DNA from 2 places in the Mesorhizobium sp. M0802 genome. Region 1 is predicted to be linked to the other one. Evidence: predicted binding sites of a transcription regulator. Region 1 holds the regulator's gene; the other holds the start of a gene.
The links. The regulator LexA, encoded in region 1, represses DNA repair genes until DNA is damaged. The targets are predictions, from matches to a motif close to TGTTCNNNNTGTGTTCNG.
Positions count from the first base shown of each region.

Region 2: the regulator LexA is predicted to act here: its motif matches at 12,512-12,529, upstream of NKI10_RS07825 (ATP-dependent helicase).

Region 1 covers NZ_JAMYOY010000005.1:249,211-264,225, forward strand. Annotated here, with positions in the region: gene gltX (glutamate--tRNA ligase) at 1-1,274, opposite strand, end outside; gene arr (NAD(+)--rifampin ADP-ribosyltransferase) at 1,736-2,152, shown strand; gene NKI10_RS11010 (ComEC/Rec2 family competence protein) at 2,265-4,721, shown strand; gene lexA (transcriptional repressor LexA) at 4,715-5,497, opposite strand; gene NKI10_RS11020 (GntR family transcriptional regulator) at 5,703-6,467, opposite strand; gene kynU (kynureninase) at 6,635-7,882, shown strand; gene kynA (tryptophan 2,3-dioxygenase) at 7,989-8,825, opposite strand; gene NKI10_RS11035 (AMP-binding protein) at 8,822-10,447, opposite strand; gene NKI10_RS11040 (hormone-sensitive lipase) at 10,614-11,441, shown strand; gene NKI10_RS11045 (molybdopterin molybdotransferase MoeA) at 11,488-12,693, opposite strand; gene moaC (cyclic pyranopterin monophosphate synthase MoaC) at 12,694-13,176, opposite strand; gene trpC (indole-3-glycerol phosphate synthase TrpC) at 13,179-13,991, opposite strand; gene trpD (anthranilate phosphoribosyltransferase) at 13,995-15,005, opposite strand.
Region 2 covers NZ_JAMYOY010000003.1:380,863-395,877, forward strand. Annotated here, with positions in the region: gene NKI10_RS07775 (AsmA family protein) at 1-3,602, opposite strand, end outside; gene NKI10_RS07780 (hypothetical protein) at 3,756-4,235, opposite strand; gene NKI10_RS07785 (FAD-binding oxidoreductase) at 4,256-5,665, opposite strand; gene NKI10_RS07790 (thioesterase family protein) at 5,768-6,253, shown strand; gene NKI10_RS07795 (hypothetical protein) at 6,400-6,597, shown strand; gene NKI10_RS07800 (hypothetical protein) at 6,584-6,802, shown strand; gene NKI10_RS07805 (histidine kinase dimerization/phosphoacceptor domain -containing protein) at 6,858-8,006, shown strand; gene NKI10_RS07810 (response regulator) at 8,003-8,452, shown strand; gene NKI10_RS07815 (dienelactone hydrolase family protein) at 8,456-9,361, opposite strand; gene NKI10_RS07820 (glucose/quinate/shikimate family membrane-bound PQQ-dependent dehydrogenase) at 9,973-12,285, opposite strand; gene NKI10_RS07825 (ATP-dependent helicase) at 12,570-15,015, shown strand, end outside.

The DNA of each region.
Region 1 (15,015 bases):
AACTCGCGCACCGCGGCTTCAGCCGCGGCAGCCGACCAATCGCCCGAAACAGTCTGCAAAGCGGCATGTGCGCCGCGCAGGATAGCGCGCGCGTCGGCACTGAGCAGTGCTGCCGCCTTCTCGTCGATCGGCAGCGGCCGCTCGACGAACAGGAAGGCCGCGCCATCGGCCAGTTCCACCAGCGTCTTGGCGCGCTCTTTCAGGCCCGGCAAGGCGGCCAGCAGCTGCGCCTTCCTGGCGTCGTCGAGACGGGCGGCGATAGCAGATCCGCCTTCGAGGTATTGCAGAGTGGCGACGAAAATGTCGAACAGCTCGGTATCGGCCATCTTGCGCATATGCGCGCCGTTGATCGACTCGAGCTTGGCGAAGTCGAAGCGCGCCGCACTCTTGTTGACATCGCCGATGTCGAACCACGAGATCATGTCCTTGATCGACATGATCTCGTCGTCGCCATGGCTCCAGCCGAGCCTTGCCAGATAGTTGAGCAGTGCCTCGGGCAGATAGCCCATGGCGCGATAAGCCTCGACACCGAGTGCGCCGTGCCGCTTCGACAGCTTGGCGCCGTCGGCGCCGTGGATCAGCGGGATATGCGACATCGACGGGACGTCCCAGCCCATCGCGTTGTAGATCACCGTCTGGCGCGCGGCGTTGGTCAGATGGTCGTCGCCACGGATGATGTGGGTGACGCCCATGTCATGGTCGTCGACGACGACGGCATGCATGTAGGTCGGATTGCCGTCCGAGCGCAGGATGATGAAATCGTCGAGGTCCTTGTTGGGGAAGCGCACCTCGCCCTGCACACGGTCGTGCACCACGGTTTCGCCCTCGGTCGGCGCCTTGATGCGGATGGCGCCCTTGACGCCGGGAGGCGCCTCCGAGGGGGCACGATCGCGCCACTGGCCGTTGTAGCGCGGCGGCAAGCCCTTGGCGCGTGCGGCCTCGCGCATCGCCTCGAGCTCGGCAGGCGTCTCGTAGCTGTAATAGGCCTTGCCCAGGCGCACCAGCTCCTCGGCCACCTCACGGTGGCGCGGCGCGCGCTCGAACTGCGATATGGCCTCACCGTCCCAGGAAAGGCCGAGCCAGGTCAGCCCATCCAGAATGGCCTGTGTCGCCGCCTCGTTGAAGCGTTCGCGGTCGGTGTCCTCGATGCGCAGCACCATCGTGCCGCCGGTGTGCTTGGCGTACAGCCAGTTGAACAGTGCGGTGCGCGCGCCGCCTATATGCAGATAGCCGGTGGGCGAGGGGGCAAAACGGGTGACGACCGTGTCGGACATGGAACTCTCGGGAACCTTGGAAAGCGGGGCGTGATCGCGCAGACTTTCGCGCTTTGCGCGTTCATGTAGCATAGGAGGTCTGGGGCGCAAGGGGCAGACCCGATGGCTGGACGAGGCCGGGGCACGTCGGCAATTATCGGTTGCGTCAACGGGCGCCGGAGCCTTGTAGCACAAAATCTGTTCGCACCTCCGCGCAACCTCATTTGGCAGCAGCGTCAATGTCTGGGTTCCATTCGGCTGCAGCGTCCGTCACAGTGCCTGGAACATCGCTGCGACGGTGGTAGCCCCCTCTGACGAGCGGACATTTCTTCACGGAGGCGGACTGCCCGACTACAACGCCGCCGTGACAGCGTTGGCTTGGTCACGCATATTGACCTTTCTGCAATCATTATCGTGAACACCGCAACTGTGTGCAGTCCGGTCTCGCCACTAAGGAGGCAAGATTGAAAGAAGGACTACCGATGACCAGAAACGCCGACCCTACGGAGGGTGATCCGTTCTACCATGGTACCCGGGCGGATTTGAAACCGGGGGATCTGCTGAGCGTCGGCCACCCTTCCAATTTCAGAGGTAAACCACTGTCATGGGTCTATTTCACCCAGACACTTGAAGCCGCCATCTGGGGAGCAGAGCTTGCAACGGGTGACGGTCGTCAAAGGATTTACATCGTAAAGCCGACGGGGTTTTTCATGGATGACCCTAACCTGACCGATAAAAAATTTCCCGGTAATCCGACGAAATCCTACCGCTCCCGTGAGCCGTTGCTCATCCTGGGGGAGCTCGCTGAATGGCAGGGTCATACACCCGAACAATTGAAGGCAATGCGCGATGGGCTTGCTCGCCTGAGGGCGGAGGGCCGGGATATGATTGAGGATTGAGCGTCCTTGGCGAGTGATGGTCAATTCCGGCGCGGTGGACGCGACCGCACGGACTTTCGCGCTTTGCGCGTTCATGTAGCATAGGAGGTCTGGGGCGCAAGGGGCAGACCCGATGGCTGGACGTGGCCGGGGCACGAAGGAAGGCGAAGGCGCCGAGGCAAGCGTCAGCGAACGCTCGCTGTTTGCCGATAGTCCCTATGCCGAGCCGCTGCCCCTCGCGCTGCCTGAGCCGCATCCCGGCGTCGCGCCTGCGCTGCCCGGTCACGCCTTGCCGGCGCAAGTCACAGCGCCCGGATCTATCGCCCGTCTGCGCAGACGGCTTCGCCGTCCGTCATGGCCCGCGCTCCGCCGCAGCCTTGCCGTGGCCGCCAACACGGAGCTCGACCGGGGCGTCGCCTTCCTGCTGGTGCCGGTTTTCCTGGCGGCCGGCGTCATCATTTATTTCTCGCTGGCCGGCGAGCCCGGCTTTGCGCAGCCAATCGCCATTGTGGTGCTGGCGACATGTTGCGCTGTCGCCACGCGACCTCGGCCGAGGACGCATCTGTTCTGCATGGCCGCGATGCTGTGCGCGCTCGGCGTCGTCGCCGCCAAAGTCGAGACCTGGCGCGCCGGAACGCAGATGCTCGGCTCCGAGATCCAGACACGGCTGACCGGCCGCGTCGTCAGTCTCGAACAGATGGAGAGCGGGCGCATCAGGCTGACGCTTGACGTGGTTTCGACCGCTTACCCCAAGCTGCGCTACGCCCCGGAGCGGGTCAGGCTCTCGGCGCGGACCGTTCCCGCCGATATGACCGCCGGCTCCCTGATCACCGGCTATGCCAGGCTGTTGCCGCCGACCGGTCCGGTGCGGCCGGAGAGCTACGATTTCTCCTTCGACAGCTATTTCACCGGTATCGGCGGCAGCGGCTTCTTTCTCGGCAATCCGAAAACCATTGCTACGCAGGGACCGCCGCCGCTGGCCGCGCGGCTCTCCTCGGCAATCGAGAACGCGCGCGAAAACATTGCCGACCATATCAGGGGCAAGATCGGCGGCGCCGAAGGCGAGATTGCCGCGGCGTTGATTGTCGGGGTGCGCGCCGGCATCCCGGACGAGGTCAACGAAGCGATGCGGCGCACCGGCATCTACCACATCATCTCCATCTCCGGCCTGCACATGGCGCTGGTTGCCGGCACCATCATGGCGTTGCTGCGTGGCGCCTTTGCGCTGTTTCCCGATTTCTCTTCGCGCCGCCCAGTCAAGAAATATGCAGCAGTGGCAGCACTCGTCTCCATCGCCGCCTATCTCGTCATTTCAGGCGTCGTGGTTGCCGCCGAGCGCAGCTTCATCATGCTGGCGGTCATGCTTGTCGCCGTGCTGTTTGATCGCGCCGCACTCACCATGCGCAATCTGGCGATCTCCGCCATTGCCGTCATCCTGGTGTCGCCGCACGAGGTGGTCGGTCCCAGCTTCCAGATGTCGTTTGCCGCCACCGCCGCCCTTGTCGGCGCCTATGCCGGCTGGGCCGATTACCGCGCCGACAAGGTGAGAACGCCGCCGGCAAAGCGCTCCTTCGTCGGCTTCCTGTCGCGAAAATTCGCGCTGGCCATGGGCGGCCTCGCCATGACCTCGATCATCGCCGGCAGTGCAACCTTGCTGTTCGCCATCTGGCATTTTCAGCGTGTGTCGCCGCTCAGCCTGATCGCCAATCTGGCCGTGATGCCGATTGTTTCGTTGATCGTCATGCCCTTTGCCGTGCTCAGCGCACTGGCGATGCCGTTCGGCGCCGACGGGCCGTTCCTCTATGTGATGGGCAAGGGTCTGATGGCGATGATCGCTATATCGGCCTGGATTTCCGAGCGCTCGCCGGTCGACGCCGTCGGGCTGATCTCCATTCGCTCGGTGCTGTTGGTGGCGGTCGCCCTCGTCATCGCCACCATGGCCACCACCTGGCTCAGGTTGGCGGCCGTGCCTTTCGCGCTGGCCGGCCTGTTGACGGTGCCGCAGGTGCTTACGCCCGACGTGCTCATATCCGAGGATGCGCATCTGGTGGCCATGCCGATCGGTGGCGGCGAACTCGCCCTCAACCGCGAACGCTCCAACGAATTCACCACGGACAATTGGAAACGGGCGCTGCGGGCCGAAACCATTATCCCACCTGAGATTTTCGAGGCAACAGATACGCGGTTCGATCTCGATCCGCTCGATCTGCCGCCCGGCTCGCCCTTCTATTGCACCGGCGATCTCTGTATCGCCCGGCACCCTTCCGGAGCCATTGTAGCGCTTGCGAAAGACCGCAAGACGGCGCGGCCGGCCTGTGCCTTCGCGAGCCTGATCGTCATCGATGACGCCACCGCTTACAATCCGTGCCGCGACCCGCTGGTGCTGGTCGTGACGAAGAAACAGCTGGCCCGCGACGGCAGCGCCGCCGTCTTCTTCGATCCGCAATCGGCAGCTGCAGCGCCAACCATCCGCTTCGCCGTCGACAAGCCGTATCGCCCCTGGCACGAGCAACGCCGCTTCTCCCGCGAAGCGCGCGGCCTGCCGCCTTACAACCAGCGTGAAAAGTACAAACCCAAGCCGGCTCAGTAGCGCCGGATCAATCCGACAAGCTTGCCCTGCACCTTCACCCTGTCCGGTCCAAAAATGCGGGTCTCGTAGGCCGGGTTGGCGGCTTCCAGGGCGATCGAGGCGCCCTTGCGGCGGAAGCGTTTCAGGGTCGCTTCCTCATCGTCGACCAACGCCACCACGATCTCGCCGGGGCTGGCTGTGTCGGCATTGCGGATGATGACCGTGTCGCCATCGAAAATGCCGGCCTCGATCATCGAATCGCCCTTGACCTCGAGCGCGTAGTGTTCACCGCCCATGATCATGTCGGGCGGCACCGAGATCGAATGGGTCTGATGCTGGATGGCGTCGATCGGCACACCGGCAGCAATGCGTCCCATCACCGGGATCGACACCGCCGAAACGGCGTCGTCATTGCCGGCCGACATCGAACGCGACGGCGAGCCCGGCTTGATCTGGCGACCGATACCGCCTTGGCCCATCGCGCCTTGTCCTTGGCCGCCTTGCCCTTGGCCGGTTTGACCAAGACTGCCCTGAATGACGCTCGGCGAAAACTTCCTCGCCGCATTGAGGCCTGGTGCGATCGAGTCGGGCAGCCGCAGCACTTCCAGCGCGCGCGCCCGGTTCGGCAGCCGGCGAATGAAACCGCGCTCCTCAAGCGCCGTGATCAGGCGGTGGATGCCGGACTTGGAGGCGAGGTCAAGCGCTTCCTTCATCTCATCGAAGGACGGCGGGATTCCGCTCTCCTTCAGGCGTTCATGGATGAACATCAGAAGCTCATGTTGTTTGCGCGTCAGCATCGCGGCCCCCAGGGGTTCTGAAACCAGAATCAGAAAAAACAAACCCAGAACAAACACTATCTGTTCCAGTTGTGTTCCGCAACCTTTTAAAGTTTAATGAATGTGTTGACGTTTTGTTCAGCGTGACGTTCGGCACCGCGAGCGGCGCTCGTAGTCGTTGGCCGGCAACGGGGTGAAACGAAGACAAAGTGCCCTGCGTCGTCGGCTACGATCGCCGCTTCCTTTTCGGACGGGGCTGCGCAGCATCCGCGCCGGGTTCACTCTGGGCATAGACCTGCAGCGTGTAGCCGATGTGAGCGGTCATCAGAGTTTTCGCACGTTCGACGTCGCGATCGAGGGCCGCTTCCATCAGGGCGGTATGGTGTTCGATCGCCACGGCGTCGCGCAGGGCCGCCACGGCCTTCCGGTGGCCATCCGTGCGGCCGGCGGCGGCGCGCAGCGTCGGGGCCAGACCCAGAAAGCGGTGATGGCGATGCAATTGGTCGGAAATCGTCGCATTGAAGCGCAGCAGCCAGCTGGATGTCGCGGCACTGAGCAGCGCCGCATGGAAGGCATCGTGTTTTTCGTACCACGCGTCGACCGCATCATCCGATGGATCGTCGAGAACAGACCCGCACCGTGAGAGACGATAGTGGGCGGCAACGACCGCGTCTTCCCACTCACGGTCGCCCTCCTCGATCGATTCCACCAGCAGGGGCAGTTCGACCACCAGCCGCGCACGCGCCAAATCCTCGAGCTCCGCCCGAGAGACGGGAGCGACCGCAAACCCGCGGTTGCTGATGGCGGTCACAAGCCGTTCCGCCTCCAGCCGCGACAGCGCCTCGCGCAACGGCGTCCAGCCGATGCCGTAGGTGTTGCGCAGCGTGCTCAGCTTCAACGGCGCGGCAGGCGCCAGCCGGGTCGCAAGAATATCGCGCCTGAGCAGGCGATAGGCCGCTTCCGTCTTCGAGGTCTGCTCGTCATCCAGCATCGTGATCCATCAGACATAAACGCTCGGCGGATCATTATATATCAAAGCCTTTCAATGGGTGAATTATATATAATGTTTGACAGTTCAAGGGCGACCACTCAAGATCGCCGGCATGTTTGGGCGGCAGGCTCCGCCGCGCGCGTTTGTCCATGGAGGGGCGCCGGATCATGAGCACGACACCCGATCTCGCTACAATCGAAGCAATGGATGCCGCCGATCCGCTGCGCTCCATGCGCGAACGCTTTGTCTTGCCGCAAGGCGTGATTTATCTCGACGGCAATTCCCTGGGCGCCGCGTCAGCGGTCGTCTTCAGCGAACTGCAGCAGGCCGCCACGCAGGAATGGGCGCACGACCTCATTCGCGCCTGGAACACCGCCGGCTGGTTCAACATGCCGGTGGAACTCGGAGATCAGCTCGGGCGACTGATCGGCGCGGCTGATGGGCAGACGGTGGTCTGCGACACAACCTCGATCAACATCTACAAGCTGCTGCACGCAGCGCTCGGCATGCGGCCGGATCGGTCGGTCATCGTTGCCGAGGGCGACAGTTTCCCGACCGACCTCTACATGGCCGAAGGCGTCGCCTCGACCCGGCCGGGAACGCGGCTGCGGCTGGAGGGCGTCGACGCGGCCGCAATCGAGGAGCTGATCGACGACAGCGTTGCCGTCATCCTGGTCAACCACGTCAACTACAAATCCGGCCAGTTGCGCGACATGGCGGCGCTGACGCGCAAGGCACATGACGCCGGCGCGCTGATCATCTGGGATCTCTGCCACACGGCCGGCGCCTTGCCGGTCGAACTTGACCGTGCCAATGCCGATTTCGCCGTCGGCTGCACCTACAAATACCTCAATGGCGGCCCGGGCTCGCCAGCCTTCATCTACGCGGCCGAGCGCCACCATGACGATGCCCACCAGCCGCTCAGCGGCTGGTGGGGCCATGCGCGGCCCTTTGCCTTCGAGCAGGGCTTTGCCGTCGGCAGCGGCATTCGCCGCTTCCTGTGCGGAACGCAGCCGGTGCTGTCGATGCGGGCGCTCAAGGGCGCGCTCGATATCTGGAACGACGTCGATATGGCGGCGGTGCGCAGAAAAAGCATCGCGCTGACCGACCTGTTTATCCAGCTCGTCGAAGCCAGATGCGGCGCCTACGGGCTTGAACTGGAAAGTCCTCGCGACGGCAGCCAGCGCGGCAGCCAGGTGTCGTTCCTCCATCCGCATGGCTATCAGGTGATGCGCGCGCTGATCGAGCGCGGCGTGATCGGCGATTTCCGGGCGCCGTCGACCATCCGTTTCGGCTTCACGCCGCTCTATGTCGGATATGGCGATGTCTGGCAGGCGGTCGAAGTCCTGGAGGATATTCTGCGCACCGGCGCCTGGCAGGACGCCCGCTTCGCGGTGAAGACCGCGGTCACCTGAGGAACTAGAGCAATTTCAGGAAAAGTGTGAAGCGGTTTTCCGTCCGCAATTGCGTCAAATCAAAGAGCTAGAGCATTTCGCCGTTTACGTTAAACGGTGAAATGCTCTAGAGCCGGGTGCGGACCGTCCAGAGCTCCGGAAACAGCACAACCTCCAGCATCTTCTTCAGATAGGAGGCGCCTGAGGTGCCGCCCGTGCCGCGCTTCAAGCCGATGATGCGCTCGACCGTGGTGACGTGGTTGAAGCGCCAGCGGCGGAAGTAATCCTCGAAGTCGACCAGCTTCTCGGCCAGTTCGTAGAGCATCCAGTAGCGCTGCGGGTCGCGGTAGACGGTTTGCCAGGCAGCCAGCACGTCTTCGTTCTCGACGCGCGTCTCGCGCCAGTCCGTGCGCCCGGCATCGGCGCCGATGTCGAAGCCATTGCGCGCCAAAAGCAGAAGCGCCTCGTCGTACAGCGACGGCGTGGCCAGGATCGCTTCCAGCCTGTCCGTAAGATCGGGCCGGTGCTTGTGCGGCCCGAGCATGGCTAGGTTGCGGTTGCCGGCCATGAACTCGATAGCGCGGTACTGCCACGACTGGAAGCCCGAGGATTGGCCGAGCGCGTCGCGAAACTCGGTGTATTCGCTTGGCGTCATCGTGCGCAGCACGTCCCAGGCATTGTTGAGCTGCTCGAAGATGCGCGCGACGCGAGACAGCATCTTGAAGCTCGGTTCGAGGCGGTCGGCGCGGATAGAGCGGATCGCGGCGCCGATCTCGTGCAAAGCGAGCTTCATCCACAATTCCGATGTCTGATGCTGGATGATGAACAGCATCTCGTCATGGGCCGAAGACAGCGGCGCCTGCGCATCGAGCACCTTGTCCAGCTGCAGATAGTCGCTGTAGGACATCCGCTCCTTGAACGACATCTGCGCGCCATCGGACGCCGGATCGTGCGGCTTAATCAATTGCTCTTCTCCGCGCGCAACCGGAAGCGCTGGATCTTGCCGGTCTGGGTTTTGGGCAAGGCGTCGATGAACTTCACCGAACGCGGATATTTGTAGGGCGCGATCGTTGCCTTGACGTGGTCCTGCAGGCGTTTGACGGTCAATGCGTCCGGCGAAACACCTTGCACAAGCACGATATGCGCCTCGACGATCTGGCCGCGTTCACCGTCCTCGGCGCCGGTCACCGCGCATTCGGCGACGTCGGGATGCGAGAGCAGCGCCGCTTCGACCTCGGGGCCGGCGATGTTGTAGCCGGCGCTGACGATCATGTCGTCGGAACGCGCGGCGAAGTGGAAGAAGCCATCCTCGTCCTGCGTGAACGTATCGCCGGTGAGATTCCAGCCATCGCGGACATAGTCCTTTTGCCTGGCATCGGCCATGTAGCGGCAGCCGGTCGGGCCGCGCACCGCCAGCCGGCCAGTAGAGCCGCGCGGCAGCTCCCGCATCTCGTCATCGACGATGCGTGCCTGATAGCCGCCGACGGGTTTGCCGGTGGAGGCCGGCTTCATGTCGTCGAAGCGGTTGGAGATGAAGATATGCAGCATCTCGGTGGCGCCGATCCCATCGAGGATCGGCTTGCCGGTCTTCTCAGTCCATTCCTCGAAGACAGGCGCCGGCAGCGTCTCGCCCGCCGAAACCGCGACGCGCAGCGAGGACAGGTCAGCGCCTTGATCCATGGCCTTGAGCATGGCCCGATAGGCGGTTGGAGCGGTGAAGGAAATGGTCGCTTTGTAGGTCTCGATGATGTGGATCATGTTGGGTGGCGTCGCCTGTTCCAGCAGCGTCGCCGCGGCGCCGAAACGCAGCGGGAAGATGGCGAGCCCGCCAAGACCGAAGGTAAAGGCAAGGGGCGGGGAGCCGACGAAGATGTCGTCGGGCGTCACCTCCAGGATTTCGCGGGCATAGGCGTCGGCGACGATCAGCAGGTCGCGGTGGAAATGCATCGTCGCCTTCGGCACGCCGGTGGTGCCGGAGGTGAAGCCGAGCAGGGCGACATCGTCGCGGCCGGTGTTGACGGCAGTGAAGGTGACCGGCTTGTCGAGGGCGGCGCGGTCGAGTTCCGCGTCATGGTTGGCCGTGCCGTCGAAGCCAATGACCTGCTTGAGATACGCACTGCCCTTGGCGCAGGCGGTCATCTCGTCCATCAGCCTTGTATCGCAAAGCGCAACCGTGATTTCCGCCTTGTCGACGATCTTGGCGAGTTCGCCGGCGCGCAGCATCGGCATGGTGTTGACGACCACCGCGCCAACCTTGGTGGCGGCCAGCCAACAGGCGACCATGGCCGGGTTGTTGGCCGAGCGGATCAGCACCCGGTTGCCCGGCTTGACGCCATAATTCTCGACCAGGGCATGGGCGAGCCTGTTGGTCCAGTCGGACAGTTCCTTGTAGGTGCGGCGGCGGCCATTGCCGATCAGCGCGGTGTGGTCGCCGAACCCTTTTTCGACCAGCCTGTCGGTCAATTCGACGCCGGCATTTATGTGGTCGGGATAGTCGAAGCCGTCGAGCAAAAACTCCGGCCATTGCTCCGGCGGCGGCAGGTTGTCGCGCGTGAATGTGTCGATATGCGCTGATGGCCCAAGCATTTTCGGCTGCCCCTGTCTGCCTCGCGCCCATGGCTGAACAAGGCGCAGGATCGCACCAGTCGAAATTTGTTTCAAGCCTAAAATGTTTTTAGGTCGCAGCATTGACGCCGCCCTGTTCGGCGGCCATTCCTGTCGACTGAACTGAAGCCATCCGGGAGGGATGCAGATGCTCCAACATCGTGTTGCCGATTGGGACAATGCCTACGCCAACGGCGACAACATTGCCGGCAGCAATCGCTGGCCGGCCGCGTGGGACACACCGGCACAGGCTTTTCGCGACACAATGTCGGCGTCCGGTCGGGCCAAGCTCGACATCGCCTATGGCGACAGCCCGCGCAACAGGCTCGATCTGTTCCTTCCCGATGTCATGCCCAAAGGGCTCGTCGTCTTCATCCATGGCGGTTACTGGAAGGCGTTCGACAACAAGCCATGGTCGCATCTGGCCAACGGCGCGGTTGCCAATGGCTTTGCCGTGGCAATGCCGACTTACACGCTTTGTCCCGACATACGCATTTCCGGCATCGTCAGGGAAATCGCGGCGGCGATCGGCAAGGCGGCGACGATGGTCGGCGGGCCGGTGATCCTGACCGGGCATTCCGCCGGCGGCCATCTCGCCTCCAGGATGGTGACGACAACGACACCCCTGGCCGCCGATGTGGCGGGCCGCGTGCGCAATGTCGTCTCGATCTCCGGCGTCCATGACCTGCGGCCAATCATGCGGACGGGGATGAACGCGACACTGGCCATCGATGAAGCGGAAGCACTGGCCGAAAGCCCGGTTCTGCTGCGCCCCATGCAGGGCGCGCGCATCACCTGCTGGGCCGGCGGCGGCGAGCGGGCGGAGTTCCTGCGCCAGAATGCGCTGCTTGCCAACATCTGGATCGGCCTCGGCGCCACGACCAGCACAGTGGTCGAGCCGGACCGGCATCATTTCAGCATCGTCGACGGGCTTGCCGATCCGACACATCCGCTGACGCGGACATTGCTGGCGTAGTAACAAACAGTTTATCTGTTAGATTTAAAGGCTTAAATGCGCGACCTCAGCGCAACATCAGAACGCTGCAAGCAGCGCCTGCTTCTGCCGCCGGAGCGAAGGGCTCGCGCACGATCAGGCCGTTGGCGTCGGCCAGCATTCTCAGCATCGAGGAATCCTGGATGCCAAACGGCGTCGCCACCAATGCGCCGGCTTCTTCCCGGACCACGGCGCGCACATAGTCTTGCCTTAGATCATTGGCCGGCATCGCGGCGCCAAGCTGAGCCTGGCGGATGTCCTGCCGGTGGGGACGGCCGCCGAGCTGCGCCAATAGCGGCTTCAGGAACAATTGCGAGCAGACCAGGCTCGCCACCGGATTGCCGGGCAGGCCGATGCACCTGATATCGCCCAGCCGCCCGAACATCAGCGGCTTGCCCGGGCGCATGGCGAGCTTCCAGAAGTCGAGCTTCATGCCTTCGCCGGTCAGCACGTCATGGACGAGATCATGGTCGCCGACCGAAGCGCCGCCCAGCGTGACGATGACGTCGGCTTTCGCAGCGACCGCCTTTTTCACCAGTGCCGCAATCGCCTCCTTGCGGTCGGCAGCGATGCCGAGATCGAGGGCGCGGGCGCCGACCGACTGCGCCACAGCAGCGACGCCATAGGCGTTGGACGAGATGATCTGGTCGGGGCCAGGTTCGCTGCCCGGTGGCAGCAATTCGTCGCCGGTGGCGATGATGGCGACCAGCGGCCGTTGCACCACGTTCAGCCGGGAATGATTGGCCGACGCCGCCAGGGACAATGCAGCCGGATCGAGCACGCGGCCTTTTTCCAGCAGCACGTCGCCTTGCGCAAAATCCAGTCCAAGGCGGCGGATATTGCGGTTCTTCGCCGTCGGCTCGGTGACCTCGATCCGGCTACCGCCGAGATCGCGGACATTTTCCTGGATGACGATGGTGTCTGCGCCTTCCGGCAGCGGCGCGCCGGTGAAGATGCGCACGGCTTCCGCCTTACCTACAGTGCCGTTAAAGCCCCGCCCTGCAGGTGCCGTGCCGATAACCGAAAGCCTCGCCGGGAGGGTCGCCACATCCTGCGCCCGTACGGCATAGCCGTCCATGGCAGATGCATTGAAAGGCGGCTGGGTACGCAGCGCCACGACCGGCTCCGCCAGCACCCGGCCGGCCGCATCCGCCAGCGCGACGCTTTCACCGGGCAACGCCACAGCGCCGTCGAGGAGGCGTTGAAGCGCCTCGGCGACCGGAACCAGCACCATTTACGAACCCGCCTTGTAGTCGCCGGACTTGCCGCCGGTCTTTTCCACCAGCTTTATACCGGAAATCACCATGGCGCGGTCGACCGCCTTGGCCATGTCGTAAATGGTCAGGCACGCGACAGATGCCGCAGTAAGCGCCTCCATCTCGACCCCGGTCTTGCCGGTGACGCGGGCAAGCGCGGTGACCCTGAGGCCGGGCAGCGTGGTGTCCGGTTCGATGTCGACCGACACCTTGGTCAAAAGCAGCGGATGGCAGAGCGGAATCAGCTCATGCGTCTTCTTGGCCGCCATGATGCCGGCAATGCGCGCGGTACCCAGCACATCGCCCTTCTTGGCGTCGCCGTCGAGGATCATCTTCAGGGTTTCGGCCCGCATCGAGACAAAGCCCTCGGCGACCGCCGTGCGCGTCGTCTCCGCCTTCTCGCCGACATCGACCATGTTGGCCTCGCCCTTGGCGCCGAGATGGGTGAGGGCGGCTGCCATCCTCAGATGGCCTCTGCCTTCGCCTTGCCTGTCAAAAGCAGCCGCGTTGCCGCAGCGACATCCTCTTGCCGCATCAGGCTCTCGCCGACGAGGAAGGTGCTGATGCCGGTCTTTTGCATCCTGAAGCAATCGTCGTGGGTGAAAATTCCGCTCTCGCTGACCAGCAATCGGCCGCCCGGTACCATCGATGCCAGCCGTTCCGAGGTCTCGAGGTTGGTCTCGAATGTTCTGAGATTGCGGTTGTTGATGCCGATCAGCTGCGACGAGAGTTTTACCGCGCGCTGCGTCTCGGCCTCGTCATGCACCTCGATCAGCGCGTCCATGCCGAGTTCGAACGCGGTCGCTTCCAATTCGCTCGCCAAGGCATCATCGACGCTGGCCATGATGATCAGGATGGCATCGGCGCCCCATGCGCGAGCCTCGTAGACCTGGTAAGGGTCGAACAGAAAATCCTTGCGCAGCGCGGGCAGGGATACTGCCTTGCGTGCATTGGTGAGAAATTCCGGCGCGCCCTGGAAGGATGGCGCATCGGTCAGCACCGAAAGACAGGCGGCGCCGCCTTTCTCATAGGCCTGCGCCAGTGCGGGCGGGTCGAAATCGGCACGGATCAAGCCTTTGGATGGGCTTGCCTTTTTGATCTCGGCGATCAGGCCGAAGCTGCCCGATCTGCGCTTCGCCTCAAGTGCCCTCCGAAAGCCACGCGGTGCGTCGGCATCCTTGGCTCGCGCCTTGATCTCGGCCAACGGTATCCGCGCCTTCGCCGCCGCGATCTCGTCGCGCTTGTAGGCCTCGATCTTGCGCAGAATGTCAGCCACGGCTCATCCGTTCGAAATCTCGACCAGCCTGTCGAGCACGCCCAGCGCCCGGCCGCTGTCGATGGCCTGTGTGGCCGCGGCCATGCCGTCGGCAAGCGTCGTCGCCTTGCCGGCCACCACCATGCCGGCGCCGGCGTTCATCAGCACCGTATCGCGATAGGCCCCGGCAGCACCTCTCAGCATGTCGCGCAACGCCGTGGCATTGTAGGCGGCGTCGCCGCCGCGCAACTCGTCCTTGGTGTGGCGCTGCAGGCCGACGGCTTCCGGGGTGAGCGTGAAATGGCGGATCTCGCCGCCGGCCAGTTCCGCCACCTGCGTTTCGCCGGTGGTGGTGATTTCGTCATAGCCGTCGCCATGGACCACCCAGGCATGCTCGGTGCCCAACGCCTTCAATGTCTCGGCCACCGGCACGATCCATTCCGGCAGGAACACGCCGACCATCTGCCTGCTGACGCCGGCCGGATTGGACAGCGGTCCGAGCAGGTTGAAGATGGTACGCGTGCCGAGCTCGACGCGGGTCGGGCCGACATGCTTCATCGCCGGGTGGTGCGCAGGTGCGAACATGAAGCCGACGCCGGCCTCCTGGATGCAGCGGCCGATTACCTCTGGCGGGATATCGATCTTGACGCCGAGCGCGACCAGCACATCGGCAGCGCCCGTCAGCGACGACAGGCCGCGATTGCCGTGCTTGGCGACCGGCACGCCGCAGCCGGCAATGACGAAGGCCGAAGCGGTCGAGATGTTGACTGAATGCGAATTGTCGCCGCCCGTGCCGACAATGTCGATGGCGCCCTCAGGAGCTTCGACGCGCAGCATCTTGGCACGCATGGTGGCGACGGCGCCGGAAATCTCGCTCACGGTCTCCCCGCGCACGCGCAACGCCATCAGGAAGCCGCCGATCTGGCCCGGCGTCGCGTCGCCAGACATGATGATGTCGAAAGCTTCGCGCGCTTCCTCGAAGGTAAGCCCGGTTCCCGTGGCGACCTTGGCGATATGGGTCTTCAGGGCGCTCATTGGGCCAAGA
Region 2 (15,015 bases), on a different contig from region 1:
TTGGCATCCGCTTCGGCCTGTGCCTTTGCGTCGGCCTGTGCCTTCGCCTTGGCGTCGGCCTCAGCTTTGAGCCGTGCCGCTTCCTCCTGCTTGCGCAATTCCTCGGCGGCGTTGTCGCGCTCGGTCTGCAGGGCGGAGTAGTAGCGCACCTCGCGCCGCAGCCGCTGCTTCTCGAGCAGTGCTGCCTGCATCGCCTCGACCCGCTGCTGCTCCTTTTCCAGGGCACGCTGGGTCAAAAATTGCGCCAGCGGCTCGCTGTCGAACTGCTTCTTCAGCGCCCCGAACGGCCCATCGACGCTGAAACTGACCGTCGGATCGGAGCCGACCAGCGCCTCGTCGCCAGGCTTGTAGGTGACCGCGCCCTTGGTGGCGACGGTGCCGGAGTTGAGGTCGGCCGTGATGTCGGCAGACAGCGTCGCCGCCTGGTTTTCGAATTTGATCGGTGGTGCCCGCAACGTGCCGCCGGCGACCGTGAAGGCGATGTCGGCATCGCCGGCAGCAAAGCTGCCGTCGCCAGCGATCTCAGGTGCAAAGCCCGCGGTCTTTGCCACGTCGATGTCGCGCCCGATCGCATCAGCCTTGGCAATCAACGCGCCGAAGGCATCGGGATTGACGCCGGCAATGGTGAGGCCTTTCAGCGCCGCCGTGCCCGAGCCGGAGAGTGCGGCAATCATCGCGTCGACCGATTTGCCGCTGGTCGACAGCCCTGTCGAGAAATCGCCGTTGCCACTCAATCCGGCAGCCGGCAGCACGGTCGCCAGGTCAGCGCCGGCAAGCCTCATCTGGCCGGAGAACAGCCCCGTGCCGTCTGTGTTCTTCAACTCGAACAATCCGGTGAGCGCGCCGCCGAGCAGTTTTGCCTTCAGGTCCGAAACGCGGATGCCTTCCTGGTCCAGTTTCAACGACAGCGACGCATCATAGGCTGTCGCCAGCGGTCCGGCGGCAAGCGTCGCCGTCGTCAGATCGAGATCGGCGCTGAACGGCAGGCTGGATTTCTGGCTGAATGGCGCCGTCGGCCAGTTCGCGTTGCTGCTGAGGAACGACTGGTCACCGAACAGCGCAACCGCAATCGGGTCGAGGTCCAGTTCGTCGAGCGCCAGCGCACCGGCAAAATGCGGCAGCCCCTGCTTCGCATCGATGTTGACGTCGCCCGAAATCTCCGACTCGTTGATGGATCCGCTGAGGCCGCTCAACACCAGCAGGCCATTGCCGAAATCGGCATCCGCGCTGAGCGAGGTCGAGGTGCCCGTTCCCATACCCGGCAGGCCGGCGCCGGTGGTCATCAGCCACGGCTCTATATCGGAGGCGTCGAGGCCGATCTTGCCCTTGGCGGTGGCGCCTTGCGGCGTCTGAGCGACGGTGCCGTCGAACGTCGCCTTGAAGTCATCGGCGGCGAAATTGAAGCTCGTCGCCAGGCCGCCGCCGAGCGTGCCTTTGGCCGAAATATCGGTGCTTGCCTGGCCGAGCATGCCGAGCGGCAGCGCCGGCAGGCCGTAGAGCGCCAGCAGCACGGTGGCGTCGGGATTTTTGGCGTTGAAGGTCACCGTCACCGGCGCGTCGAGCAACTGGCCGACGGCACCCTTGCCCGACAGCGACGCCGAAAAGGCCGAACCGCCGGCCTTGCCTTGTCCGCTCACCGCCAGCCCGGTCGTGCCGTCGCCATTGTCGGCGGCGCTCGCCACCAGATCGACGCGCGCGTCCTGGAACAGTTCAGGATAGGCGGCCGTGCGGCCAGCCAGTCCCTTCAGCATCAGATTGTCGGGATAGTGTTGCGCGGCAATGTCGATCAGCGGCTTCAGATCGACGGCGACCACCGAGGCATCGAGCTTGCCGGTCGGGCTTGCCGGAAAATCCTTGATCCGGCCGGTGGCGCTGATCGAGGCGCCGGCAAGGCCGCCAATCGACAGCCGGTCGATTTCGAGCAGCCCGTCGCGGAGCCGGAGCGCGGTATCGACCGTGTCGGCGGTGAGCCCGCCGGCATTGACCGGCCCTGCCTTGATCTGAAAATCGAGGTCACGGTCGGAAAAGCGGTTGCCGCCCTTGTCGCTGACGAAGATCGAGGCGAAGGCCGTCAGCCCGTCGACATCGAGTTCGCCGCCCTCGAGCCGCATCAGCACCGAGGACTTGGCGTCCTCGGGCTGGCTGGAATCGATACGGCCGGTGAACTTCGACTTGCCGAGGATCAGTTCGAGATCGCTGAACGCCTGGCGCTTCTCCGACAGGTCCACCTTGGCCTTGAAGCCGGCGGCCGGCAGCCGGCGGATCGCCTCGTCGACATCTTTGGACAACCAGGCAGCAAAGCCGGAAGGCTGCGCCACCGCCAGCAGCATGGAGCCGCTGAAACCGAAATGATCTTCGACGCTGAGCATGCCGCTGGCTTCCAGCGTCGTGCGCCCGGGCAAGGTCGCGGCCAGCGATTTCACCGACCAGCCGCCCTCGACCGGCTCGGCCGAGAGATGCACGTCGCGCACCGTGGTGTCGCCAGCCACCACCGCCGGCAGCTTGACCTCGACAGTGCCGGGGATGCTCGGCTTCGGCAGTTCGAGCAGCGCCTGCTCGATCCCGGCAATGCGCTGGTCCAGCGTCAGGCCGGCGCCCTTTTCAGCCCCCACCGCCTCGTCCAGTTGCACCTGCGCGCCATTGGCCTCGATGGCGAAGTTCGGCCTAAGGCCGAGATCGACCGAAGCCTTGCCGTCGGCTGTGTAGGGATTGTCGAGCGGCCCGGTCTCGAAGCGGAATTCGTCGACGCCAAGCTTCTGGTGGTCGAGCGAGAACTTGCCGTTCAGCCTGAAGCCCGGATCGGGCTTGCCGGCGCTGATTTTGACGCTCTCGCCATCGCCGCCGCGCAGTTCGGCGCTGTTTTTGTCGTTGCCGGAAATCTTGAACTGGCCGGAATAGACGGCAGCCCCATTGACGATGCCGGCATTGCCGTCGGTTTCGATGACCAGTGGATAGGCATCGGGATCGACCTTGAGCCTCAGCCGCATCTGGCCGCTGCCTTCGGCCTTGCCGGTCGAAGCCGCAACAGTCGAACGCAGGCCATCGAGCAGCAACGTTCCATCCATGCGCCACGGCCCGGCCAGCGACTTGGCAGAGATGGTCGAATTGATCTCGGAAATCAGATGGCTGCGCCCGCCTGCGGCATGCCGGAGCGCAATTTCTCCCTCCGTCACCGTCAGCTTCTCGATCGAGATCTGGTTGAGATCGAAGGGCGAGGACGGCCGTATCGCCCAGTCGACCGTGCCGTTATCGGCGATGTCGATCGTCGCCTTCGGATGCACCAGCCGCATGTCGAAAATCAGCACCTCGCCGCGCAGGAACGGCGCCAGTTCCGCGTCCATCGAAAAGGTCTCGACGGTCATTGCCGGCTGGCCGCCGGGGCCGCCGGCGACCGTGACATTTGAGAAGGTCACCGAGGGGAACGGCAACAGCCGCGCCGTGGCGTCGCCTTGCACCGTCACCTTGCGGCCGAGAATGGCGCTCGCCTCGCGCTCGAATTGGGCGCGGTACCCGGTCCAGTCGACAAAATACGGCACCACCAGCGCCGCAACCAGCACCAGCACAAACAAGCCACCGAAGATCACGAACAGGCGTGCGAGCATCAGCTCCGAACGGGTTGATTGAAAGTCAGCCGCACTCTACCCGCATCAGCGTGTCGATAAAGAGGCAATTCATCCAGAGTTGCTTGATCTCTGTATCTGGAAGAGCAGAGATTTCGGACGCCTGTGACTGCGTGCCGGCCGACATGCAAGAGACTAACCCGCCACCGCCCTTCGGCGATATTCGTTCAGCAGCACTACCATCTCCTCGGGCGACAATGTCCAGCCCTGGGGTAATGCGGCTTCGGCGCCCAGGCTTTTGGTCACGCTGCCCATGACGCAGCTTTTCTTGACCCCCGGTGCGAAATTGTACCCGATCATATCGCCGATTCTGCGCCGGCGATGGACGACGAAGAAGCTTTCGATATTCTTCCAGGGGACCAGGTTGGGCGATCGAACAAGGCCTCCGCCGAGACTGAAACCTTGTCCGTTCAGCACCAGAATCTGCGGCCGCACAAGCTGCCAGGCAAACACCAACGCGACCAGCCCGAAAAAGGCCACGCACCACCAAAGGCCGGCGGTGTCGCCGTCCTCGGAGACATAAATCAGGAAAGCGCAGGCCAGGACAAAGAAGAGGCTGGCCGACAGCAATAACAGTGTCTTGCCAAGCGATGCCCTTATAATCAGGGTATCCATTGCCGCTCCTCACATTTCGGCTATGCAGGTAATATCTTGCCTGGGTTCATGATGTCTTGCGGGTCGAGCGCTTTTTTTATGGAGCGCATGATGTCGACACCATGGCCGAGCTCATGGCGCAGGAAGCCGATCTTGCCCTGGCCGATGCCGTGTTCGCCGGTGCAGGTGCCGTCCATGGCGATCGCCCGCATGTTCAGCCGCGCCACGAATTTCTCCGCCAGCGCGATCTCTTTGGGGTCGTTGACGTCCATCAGCACCAGCACATGGAAATTGCCGTCGCCGGCATGGCCGACGATCGGCGCAACCAGGCCCATCTCGGCAATGTCGGCCTCGGTTTCGGCAACGCATTCGGCCAGCCGCGAGATCGGCACGCAGACATCGGTCGACAGGCCCTTGGTGCCCGGCCGCAGCGTCAGCGACGCCCAATAAGCATCGTGCCTGGCTTTCCAGAGTTTCGTCCGCTCCTCGGCGACGCTGGTCCAAAGGAATGGCCCGCCGCCATTGTCTTCAGCAATGGCACCGAAGGTTTCGGCCTGTTCGGCGACGCCGGCATCGCTGCCGTGGAACTCGACGAACAGGCACGGGCTCTCGGGGTAATCGAGCTTGGAATAATTCTTCATCGCCCGCATCTGCAGTCCGTTGACCAGTTCGATGCGCGCCACCGGAATGCCCATCTGGATCGTTGCGATGACAGCGTTGCAGGCCGCCTCGAGGCTCGGAAACGGGCAGACGCCGCCGGAGATCGCCTGCGGAATGCCTTGCAGCTTCAAGGTCAGCGAGGTGATGATGCCGAGCGTGCCTTCCGAGCCGACCAGAAGCCGCGTCAGATCGTAGCCGGCCGAACTCTTTTTCGCCCGCTTGCCGGTCGTCACCGTCTCGCCATCGGCCATGACGGCCGTCAGCGACAGCACGTTTTCACGCATCGTGCCGTAGCGCACCGCATTGGTGCCGGAGGCCCGCGTTGCCGCCATGCCGCCCAGCGAAGCATTGGCGCCGGGATCGATGGGGAAGAACAGGCCGGTATCGCGCAGGTGCCGATTCAAATCCTCGCGCGTTACGCCAGGCCCGACCGTGCAGTCGAGATCCTCGGGGTTGACCGACAGAATGCGGTTCATGCGCGAGGTGTCGACCGAGATGCCGCCACCCGGCGCGTTGGTGTGGCCCTCCAGCGAGGAACCGACGCCGAAGGCGATGACCGGCACGCGGTGCGCGGCGCAGGCACGTACGATCTCCTGCACCTCTTCTGTCGTCTCCGGGAACGCGACACCGTCAGGCGCCTGCGTCGGAATATAGGTGGTGGTATGCGCATGCTGCGAGCGGATCGCCGCGCCTGTCTGGAAGCGTTCGCCGAGCTGCTGCTTGAGAATGCCGAGCACGGCGGCGATGCCTTCCTCGTTGCGTTCGACCGGATTGAGGTCGCTCAGAGCCATGAATTCCTCCGCGAATGGACCAGCGTCCACGCTTGTTATGCGATTATGGATGCGTAGTCTCGACTGCCGCGCTCTGTCCAGCACCAGAACAAGGAACTTTCCATGCCTGTTCCCGCCCCCTTAGTTTCCAAACCGATGGACATCGAGAAGGATTGGATCGACTACAACGGCCATCTCAACATGGCCTATTACAACGTGTTGTTCGACCGCTGCTCGGATGAGGCGTTCGAGGCGATGGGCATGGGGCTGGACTATGTCAAAGAGCGGCGCCTGACCATCTACACGGCCGAAGTCCATGTTTGCTATGTCCAGGAACTGCACCTCGAACACAAGGTCGTCGTATCCTTCCAACTGATCGATCATGACGACAAGCGGCTGCGGGCCTACCAGGAAATCCGCCATGTCGATGGCTGGCTTGCCGCCACCTCCGAAACCCTGTCGCTGCATGTCGACATGTCCGGGCCGAAAGTCGCGCCCTTCCCCGCCGATGTGCAGGCCAAGGTGGAAGCCATGCGCGCCGCCCATTCTGCACTGCCGATGCCCGAGCGCGCCGGCCGTTCGATCGGTATTCGCCGCAGGACCGCTTGAAGCGCTGCCGCGCCCGCGTTAACCTTACCAAGGTTTTAACGTGAACAAGCCATTTGGGCCATTGAACGACTCAGCTGACCGTTTGAGAACGGTGCCATGCGAGTTGTGACGCGGGCGGCGGGCAACAGGCGGTTCGAGGAACGTGCATGAAAACCGACATCAAGGTCGAGGTGGACAGGCTGGCTGCCGATCCGCGCATCACCGACTATGATTTCTGGCGCTCGTTGAAGAACGTCAACAACGAGATCTTCCACATCGCCAACAACAACGAGCCTATCCCCTTCGACATGATCCGCTGGCGCGCCATCCTGAAGCAGGCGCGCATGAAGCGTGGCCACGCCTGATGTTTCCGCTGTTCTGAGAAAGCCGCCACCGGCGAGCGCCGCCACGGACCATTGCGACCTGATCATTTCCAAAGGTCTGCGCCAGCCCCGCTTTCAGCGAATCGGCTGCATCCGACAACCTTCAAAAACCGTTCATTTCGACAGTTTGCGCAACCGGCGATTCGGTTTCGCAAACGGCTGCCTGCGACAAGAAGATCAAGATTGAACCATTTCCACGTCTAAGCCGTTGTGACCCCTGAAAAACGGCTTGGAGTGAAAGCATGGACTGGAAAAGGACCAGGGAACCGGCCGACGCATGGCACATGACGGACAATCTGCATGCCGAGCACGGCAAGGGCGATCCGTTCGCGGCCGCCATCCGCGCCACCCGCATGTCGATGGTCATCACCGATCCCCGTCAGGCGGACAATCCGATCGTCTTTGCCAATGACGCGTTCCTGCGCCTGACCGGCTACGAGCGCGACGAGGTCATGGGCAAGAACTGCCGCTTCCTGCAGGGGCCAGAGACAGACAAGGCAGCTGTGGCTAGCGTGCGCGACGCGATAGCAGCGGGAACCGATATCGCCATCGATCTGTTGAACTACCGCAAGGACGGCTCGACATTCTGGAATGCGCTCTACATCAGCCCGGTTTCCAACGACAAAGGCGAACTCCTGTTCTTCTTTGCCTCACAGCTCGATGTCTCCGATCGCAAGCGCTCGGAGGATCGCATCACCGCCGACAAGAACCGCTTTGAAAAGGCTGTCAAGGAACGCACGCGCGAGCTTGAGGCCGCCCTTGAGGCGCAGACCACGCTGCTGCACGAGGTCGACCATCGGGTGAAAAACAACCTGCAGATGATCTCCTCGCTGATCATCATGCAAAGCCGGGCAATCAAGGATGAAGCGACGAAGCGATCCCTGACCACCATGCTGGAGCGCATCGAGGCGCTGAGCACTGTGCATCGCCGTCTCTACCAGTCAAAGGATGTCAGCCGCTTCGATGTCTCGGATTTCGCCAGGGATCTGGTCACCGACCTGCTGACCGCATCGGGGCGCGCCGAGATCAAGCCGGCGCTGGACCTCGAACCCATCGTCATTCCGGCCGAAAAAGCCACGCCTGTTGCCTTGATGGTCAATGAGCTTGTCACCAACGCGCTGAAGCACGCCTTCAAGGAAAAGCCGGACGGCACCACCGCGGGGCGCATCGGCATCAAGATGAGCCAGCCCGACGGCCACTTCAACATCGAGGTTTCCGATGACGGCGTCGGCATGGCCGAGGCCAGTGGCGATGCTTCTTTCGGCATGCGGCTGATCAAGTCGCTTGCCCGTCAGTTGCATGCCGACATCGAATGGCGCGACGCCGGCCCGGGCACAAAGGTCGTCATCTCGATGCCGAACGAACCGCAGCAGAAAGGGAAGCTGTCATGAACGAACCGCTCAAGGTCCTGATCGTCGAGGATGAGGCGTTGCTGGCGATGGAACTGGAAAGCCTCGTCGAGGAAGCCGGCCACAGCGTTGTGGGTTGGGCGACATCGTTGGCCGAAGCAAGAGGTATGATTGATACCGCCGATGCCGATATTGCCTTTGTCGACATCCACCTCGCCGACGGACCAACCGGGGTCGAGGTTGCCGAGCATATCCGCGAGGGTAACCGTTCCATGGTGGTGTTCATGACCGCCAATCCAAAACGCATCCCCGACCATTTCGCCGGCGCGATCGGCGTCATCGCCAAGCCCTACACGATGAACGGACTGGTGTCGGCGTTGCGCTATCTGCAGGAGGGCGTGCGGCGCCCGCCCCCGGTCTCGGTGCTGCCGGCCGGTTTTACGCTGTCGCCGGCCTATGAAAGCGTATGGGCGTCGTCGGCGGCCTGAAGCTTACGCCAGCTTCTCCTTGAGGAAAGCGATCGTCCGTCCCCAGGCGAGATCGGCTGCCTTCTTGTCATAGCGCGCGGCCGAGGTGTCGTTGTTGAAGGCATGGTTGACGCCGTCATAGACATAGACGGTGTATTCGACATGGGCGGCGTCGAGCGCCTTCTTGTAGGCATCGATGCCGGCGTCGATGCGCTCGTCTAGGCCGGCATAGTGCAGCAACAGCGCCGCCTTGATCTTCGCCACATCCTCGGCCTTCGGCTGCATGCCGTAATAGGCGACGCCGGCGGCGAGATCGGGCGCGTTGACCGCCAGATTGTTGACCGTGCCGCCGCCCCAGCAGAAGCCGACAGCACCGACCTTGCCGTTGCCGTCCTTCTCGCCCTTGAGATAGGCGATGGTCGCCAGGCCATCGGCGGTGACCTGGCTGGCGTCGAGCTTGGTGAACATGTCGCGCGCCTTGTCCTCGTCGGCGGGCGTGCCGCCGAGCGGCGACAGGAAATCCGGCGCCAGCGCCACGAACCCCTCCAGCGCAACGCGCCGCGCCACATCCTTGATATGCGGGTTGAGCCCCCTGTTCTCATGCACCACGATGACGGTGCCGAGCTTGCCGGACTGGTCCGCCGGCCTGACCAGATAGCCCTTCATCTCACCGCTGCTGCCGGAATAGGTGATATCTTCAGCCTTCACGCGCGGATCGTTGTCGGCGACGATTGCCGCCTGCGCCGAATTCGCCGCAAGCAGCGGCGCGATCGCGGCCGCCGCCGCGCCCGATCCGGCAAGCCTGGTCAGCTGTTCCATGAAGCGGCGGCGGTCGAGCGTCAGATGCGTGTATTCGTCATAGGCATCGATCATCGCCTGGGTGATGGCAGGTTTGGCAGGTTTGACGGCTTCGGCGGTGGGTTTCGTCATGGCGTGCTCCTCGTTAGGAGATGATCTCACGGTCACTCCGGGATGACTCGCGGATCAAGATAGGGTGCAAGCTCGCACGGTCCAGTCTCGGATGGGTGACGCTTGCGCCATCGAACGATGCGGCGGCACCGCGGAACGCGCCCATCACATTTTGGTCATTTCAGAGAATGTCGATGGTGCCGCCACAATATGGAAGGAAGCTGATGATGGTCTCGCCCGTAGCGGCGAGCCCGACGAGAAGGAACAACGCCATGACCTTGTCTACTCCGATCCTTGCAAGCGCGCTCGTGCTTGCTGTTGCTGCCTTGCTGGCAATGCGCTCCGCTGCTGCCGCAGCCGCCGCTCGGATGGTGAAGGTCCGCGTCGACCGGCGTCGGCCGTCACCACGCTGATCCAGCAGGCCGAAACAGGGCCGCAGCTAACCAATGAAGTACTGGGCTCCGTGCCCAGTCTCAAAGGCCATCTCTTACGCAAGCTGACCAAGGCTGCTGCTGCCCCTCATCGCCCTGCCGGGCACTTCTCCCCGTATAGATGCCGGCAGGCAGATGAGGGGCGGCGCGACATTGCCAGAATATCTGCCGGGCCGATCACTTACCTAAGTCACATCGCTGCTACTTCGGCAGCGTATAGGCCATCACATAGTCGCCGGGCTTGGTGCCGACCGAGCCGTGGCCGCCGGCGACGATGACCACGAACTGGCGGCCGTCGGCGACGGTGTAAGTCATCGGCGTCGACTGCCCACCGGCCGGCAGCCTGGCCTGCCAGAGCTGCTTGCCCGATGTCAGGTCATAGGCGCGCAGATAGTCGTCGACCGCCGCGCCCAGGAAGACGACACCGCCGGCGGTGATCATCGGCCCGCCAATGCCGGGAACACCGACCTTCAGCGGCAAGGGCAACGGCGTCATGTCATAGACGGTGCCGTTGCGGTGCTTGTAGGCGATCTTGCCGGTTCTGAGGTCCGCTCCCGCCACATAGCCCCATGGCGGCGCCTGGCAGGGCACGCCGAGCGGCGACAGGAACGGCCCCATCACCACCGCATAGGGTGCGCCCTCATTGCGGTTCAGCCCCTGCTCGCTGCCGCGCCCCTCATCCGGCGGCGGCACCTGGTCGCGCGGAATGAGCTGCGATTTGAACGCCAGATAGGTCGGCATGCCGAACATCACCTGCCGCACCGGATCGACGGCGACGCCGCCCCAGTTGAATGTGCCGAAATTACCGGGATAGACCAGCGACCCCTGCACCGATGGCGGGGTGTAGCGGCCCTCGTAGCGCAGGCCCTGGAATTCGATCCGGCAGGCCAGCTGGTCGAACATGGTGATGCCCCACATGTCGGCGCCGGTCAGCGGCCTCGGATTGAAGGAGAGATCCGAGACCGGCTGCGTCGGCGACGTGTGATCGCCCTCGACAGCGCCGCCCGGCGCCGGCACTTCCTTGATCGGGATGATCGGCTCGCCGCTGCGCCGGTCGAGCACGTAGAGGTCGCCCTGCTTGGTCGGTCCAACCAGGCCCGGAACGACGCCGGCAGCGGTGGTGATGTCGACCAGGGTCGGCTGTGCCGGCACATCCATGTCCCAGAGGTCGTGATGCACGGTCTGCCGCACCCAGCGCACTTGTCCGGTGGCCAGATCGAGCGCGGTGATCGAGGAGGAAAACTTCTCGACATTGGCGCTGCGGCCCATCCCGAGCTGGTCCGGCGTCTGGTTGCCGAGCGGCACATAGAGCAGGCCGAGCTTCTCGTCGGCGCTTGCCGTCGACCACATGTTGGGCGAGTTGTGGGTGTAGGTCTGGCCTGCCGCCAGCGGCGTTGTCTGGTCCGGATTGCCGGAATCCCAGTTCCACACCAGGGCGCCGGTGTCGACGTCGAAGGCCCGGATGACGCCGGACGGCTCTTGCGTCGAATAATTGTCGTTGACCGCGCCGCCGATGATGATCTTGCCGCCCGCAATCAGCGGCGCCGAGGTCGAGTAATAATAGCCCGACTTCGGATACGGCATGTTGGTCAACAAATTGAGCGTGCCGGCTTCGGCGAAGGACGGGCAGACCTGGCCGTTGGCGGCGTCGAGCGCGATCAGCCGCGCATCCGAGGTCGGCAGATAGACGCGCGTCGCGCAAGGCTGGCCGGCGGCGATCTTGGCATCGGCATAATAGGACACGCCGCGGCAGGTCTGGTGCTGGCGGTCCTTGTCGAGCTTGATCTTGGGATCGAAACGCCATTTCTCCTTGCCGGTGGCGGCATCGATGGCGATGGCGAAATTGTGCGGCGTGCAGATATAGAGCGCATCGCCCACCTTCAGCGGCGTCACCTGGTAGGTGGTTTCGCCGACATCGTCCGGCCCTTTCACGTCGCCGGTCTGGTAGATCCAGGCCGGCTGCAATTTGGCGACATTGTCGGGCGTGATCTGGTCGAGCGGCGAATAGCGCTGGCCAAATTGCGTACGGCCGTAGAAATGCCATTCGCCCGGAGGCACATTGCCGCCGAGATCGGCAGTCGGCGTCACCTTGTCGGCGCTGAGGTCGCCGGCGATGTCCTTGGGATCGGCCGTCATCGAATAACCGGCGACGGCGAGCGATGCGAGCACGGCCAGAATGAGCGGCGCGCGCGCGTCGGGGCCGATCAGGCCCCGCCTTGCCCAAGGCGTCAGCAGCCACAGCGCCAGAAGCACGATGATGCCGCCGCGCGGTCCGAGTTCCCACCAGTCGAAGCCGATTTCCCACACCGCCCAGGCCAGCGTGCCGAGCACGATCGCCGCGTAGAGCCAGAGCGCCGTCGATTTGCGCCGGAAGAGCAGCCATGCGGCGATGAGGAAGGCGAGACCGGTGACGACATAGTACCAGCTGCCGCCCAGCATCGCGAGCCAGACGCCGCCGCCGCCAAGTGCGAGGCCGATGAGGAACAGGATGAGGGAGGTGATGACGACAGCCAAGACGATACTCCTTCGACTGATGCGCTTTGCAGCGCCTCACGGGCAGCCGCCCCTGCCCTGTCGCCAGCTTTCTCCCCCAGGCCGCGTGTGTCAAGCTGGCCCTGCCAGCATAAGGCGAGAGCAAACGCTCGACTTCATTCCGCTCCCACGCTGCAGCACCTCCACGACATTGTCGGGCGTCGGGACGATGAAATTCGCACTGCGCCCCAGAATCTCACTTCCAAACCAGAACAAAACGTAGACACTTCTGGTCTTTCGCTCCCGAATCACTACATTCGGGGGAGATGTCCGGCTTTGCGGAAGACATGCCCTTTTTTGACGAACCCAATGCGCGGCCCGCGGCCCCGTCGGGCATAGCCGCGCGCGCCATGGCGGCCCGCAGCGGCCCCAACAGCGCGCCCGATTATCTCAACGGCCTCAACCCCGAGCAGCGGCTGGCGGTGGAAACCACCGAAGGCCCGGTCCTGGTGCTGGCCGGCGCCGGCACCGGCAAGACCCGCGTGCTGACCACCCGCATCGCCCATATCCTGGCCACCGGCAGGGCTTTCCCCTCGCAGATCCTGGCGGTGACCTTCACCAACAAGGCCGCGCGCGAGATGAAGCAGCGCATCGGCCATCTCGTCGGCGAAGCCGTCGAGGGCATGCCGTGGCTCGGCACCTTCCACTCCATCGGCGTCAAGCTCTTGCGGCGGCACGCCGAGCTGGCCGGGCTCAAATCCGATTTCACCATCCTCGACACCGACGACGTCGTACGGCTGATCAAGCAGCTGATCCAGGCCGAAGGCCTCGACGACAAGCGCTGGCCGGCCAAGCAGTTCGCGCAGATGATCGACGGCTGGAAGAACAAGGGCCAAGGCCCCGCCGACATTGCCGAGGGCGACGCGCGCAGCTTCGCCAACGGCAAGGGCCGGGAACTCTACAGGGCCTATCAGGAGCGGCTGAAGACGCTGAACGCCTGCGACTTTGGCGATCTGCTCTGCCACCCGATCCGCATCTTCCGCGCCAATCCGGACGTGCTGAAGGACTACCACAAGCGCTTCAAATACATCCTCGTCGACGAGTACCAGGACACCAACACCGCGCAATACATGTGGCTGCGGCTGCTGGCGCAGCGGCCTGAAGGCAAGCCGATCTCCCCCCATGTGGGGGAGATGTCCGGCAGGACAGAGGGGGGCGCGAAAGATCGCGGCGTCTCCGATAATCAAAATGCAAATGCCGGCGGGACAGCGCCCCCCTCTGTCGGCTCCGCCGACATCTCCCCCACAAGGGGGGAGATTGGGCGCTCTTCGGCCGAAACCCGCGCCACCGTAAACATCTGCTGCGTCGGCGACGACGACCAGTCCATCTATGGCTGGCGTGGCGCCGAGGTCGACAACATCCTGCGCTTCGACAAGGATTTCCCGGGCGCCACCATCATCCGGCTGGAACGCAACTACCGCTCGACGGCGCACATCCTCGGCACCGCCTCGCACCTCATCGCCCACAATGAGGGTCGCTTCGGCAAGACGCTGTTCACCGAGAAGGTCGCCGAGGACGACGAGAAGGTGCATGTTCACGCCGCTTGGGATTCCGAGGAGGAAGCCCGCGCCGTCGGCGAAACCATCGAGACCTACCAGCGTGCCAAGCACAAGCTGAACGACATGGCCATCCTGGTCCGCGCCTCCTTCCAGATGCGCGAATTCGAAGACCGCTTCGTCACGCTCGGCCTCAATTACCGCGTCATCGGCGGCCCGCGTTTTTATGAGCGCATGGAAATCCGCGATGCGCTGGCCTTCTTCCGCGTCGTCGCGCAGGGCGCCGACGACCTCGCCTTCGAGCGCATCGTCAATGTCCCCAAGCGCGGCCTGGGTGAAGCCACCATCCGCCAGATCCACGACACGGCGCGGAGCTTGCGCATCCCGATGCTGGAGGCAGCCGCCAAGCTTGCGGAAAGCGACGAGCTGAAGCCGAAACCGCGCGCGGCCTTGCGCGAAGTGGCGGCCAATTTCGAGCGCTGGCAGAAGGCGCTGGAAACCACGCCGCACACCGAACTCGCCGAGACCATTCTGGAGGAGAGCGGCTACACCGACATGTGGAAGAACGACCGTTCGGTCGAGGCGCCGGGCCGGCTGGAAAACTTGAAAGAGCTGATCCGCTCGATGGAGGAGTACGAATCGCTGCGCTCCTTCCTCGAACATGTCGCCCTGGTCATGGACGCCGAGCAGAATGCCGAGTTGGATGCCGTCAACATCATGACCCTGCATTCGGCCAAGGGCCTCGAATTCGAGACGGTTTTTCTCCCCGGCTGGGAGGAAGGCCTGTTCCCGCATCAGCGCGCGCTGGACGAAGGCGGCCGCTCCGGCCTGGAGGAAGAGCGCCGTCTCGCCTATGTCGGCCTGACCCGGGCCAAGAAGAACCTGCATCTGTGGTTCGTCTCCAACCGCCGCATCCACGGCCTGTGGCAGTCGACCATTCCGTCGCGCTTCCTGGACGAACTGCCGGAAGCCCATGTCGAGGTTGCCGAAAGCGGCAACTCCTATGGCGGCTACGGCAATTCCTATGGCGGCGGTTCGTTCGCGTCGGGCCGTGGCGGCCAGGGCGCAGGACGGCAGAACCCCTACGGCGCCTCGCGCTTCGACAATGTCGGCGCGGAAAAATCCGGCGCCTTTTCCAACACCTATGCCACGCCCGGCTGGCAGCGCGCGCAGGCCAACCGCACCGAGGCCACCGACCGCAACTGGGGCTCGCGCT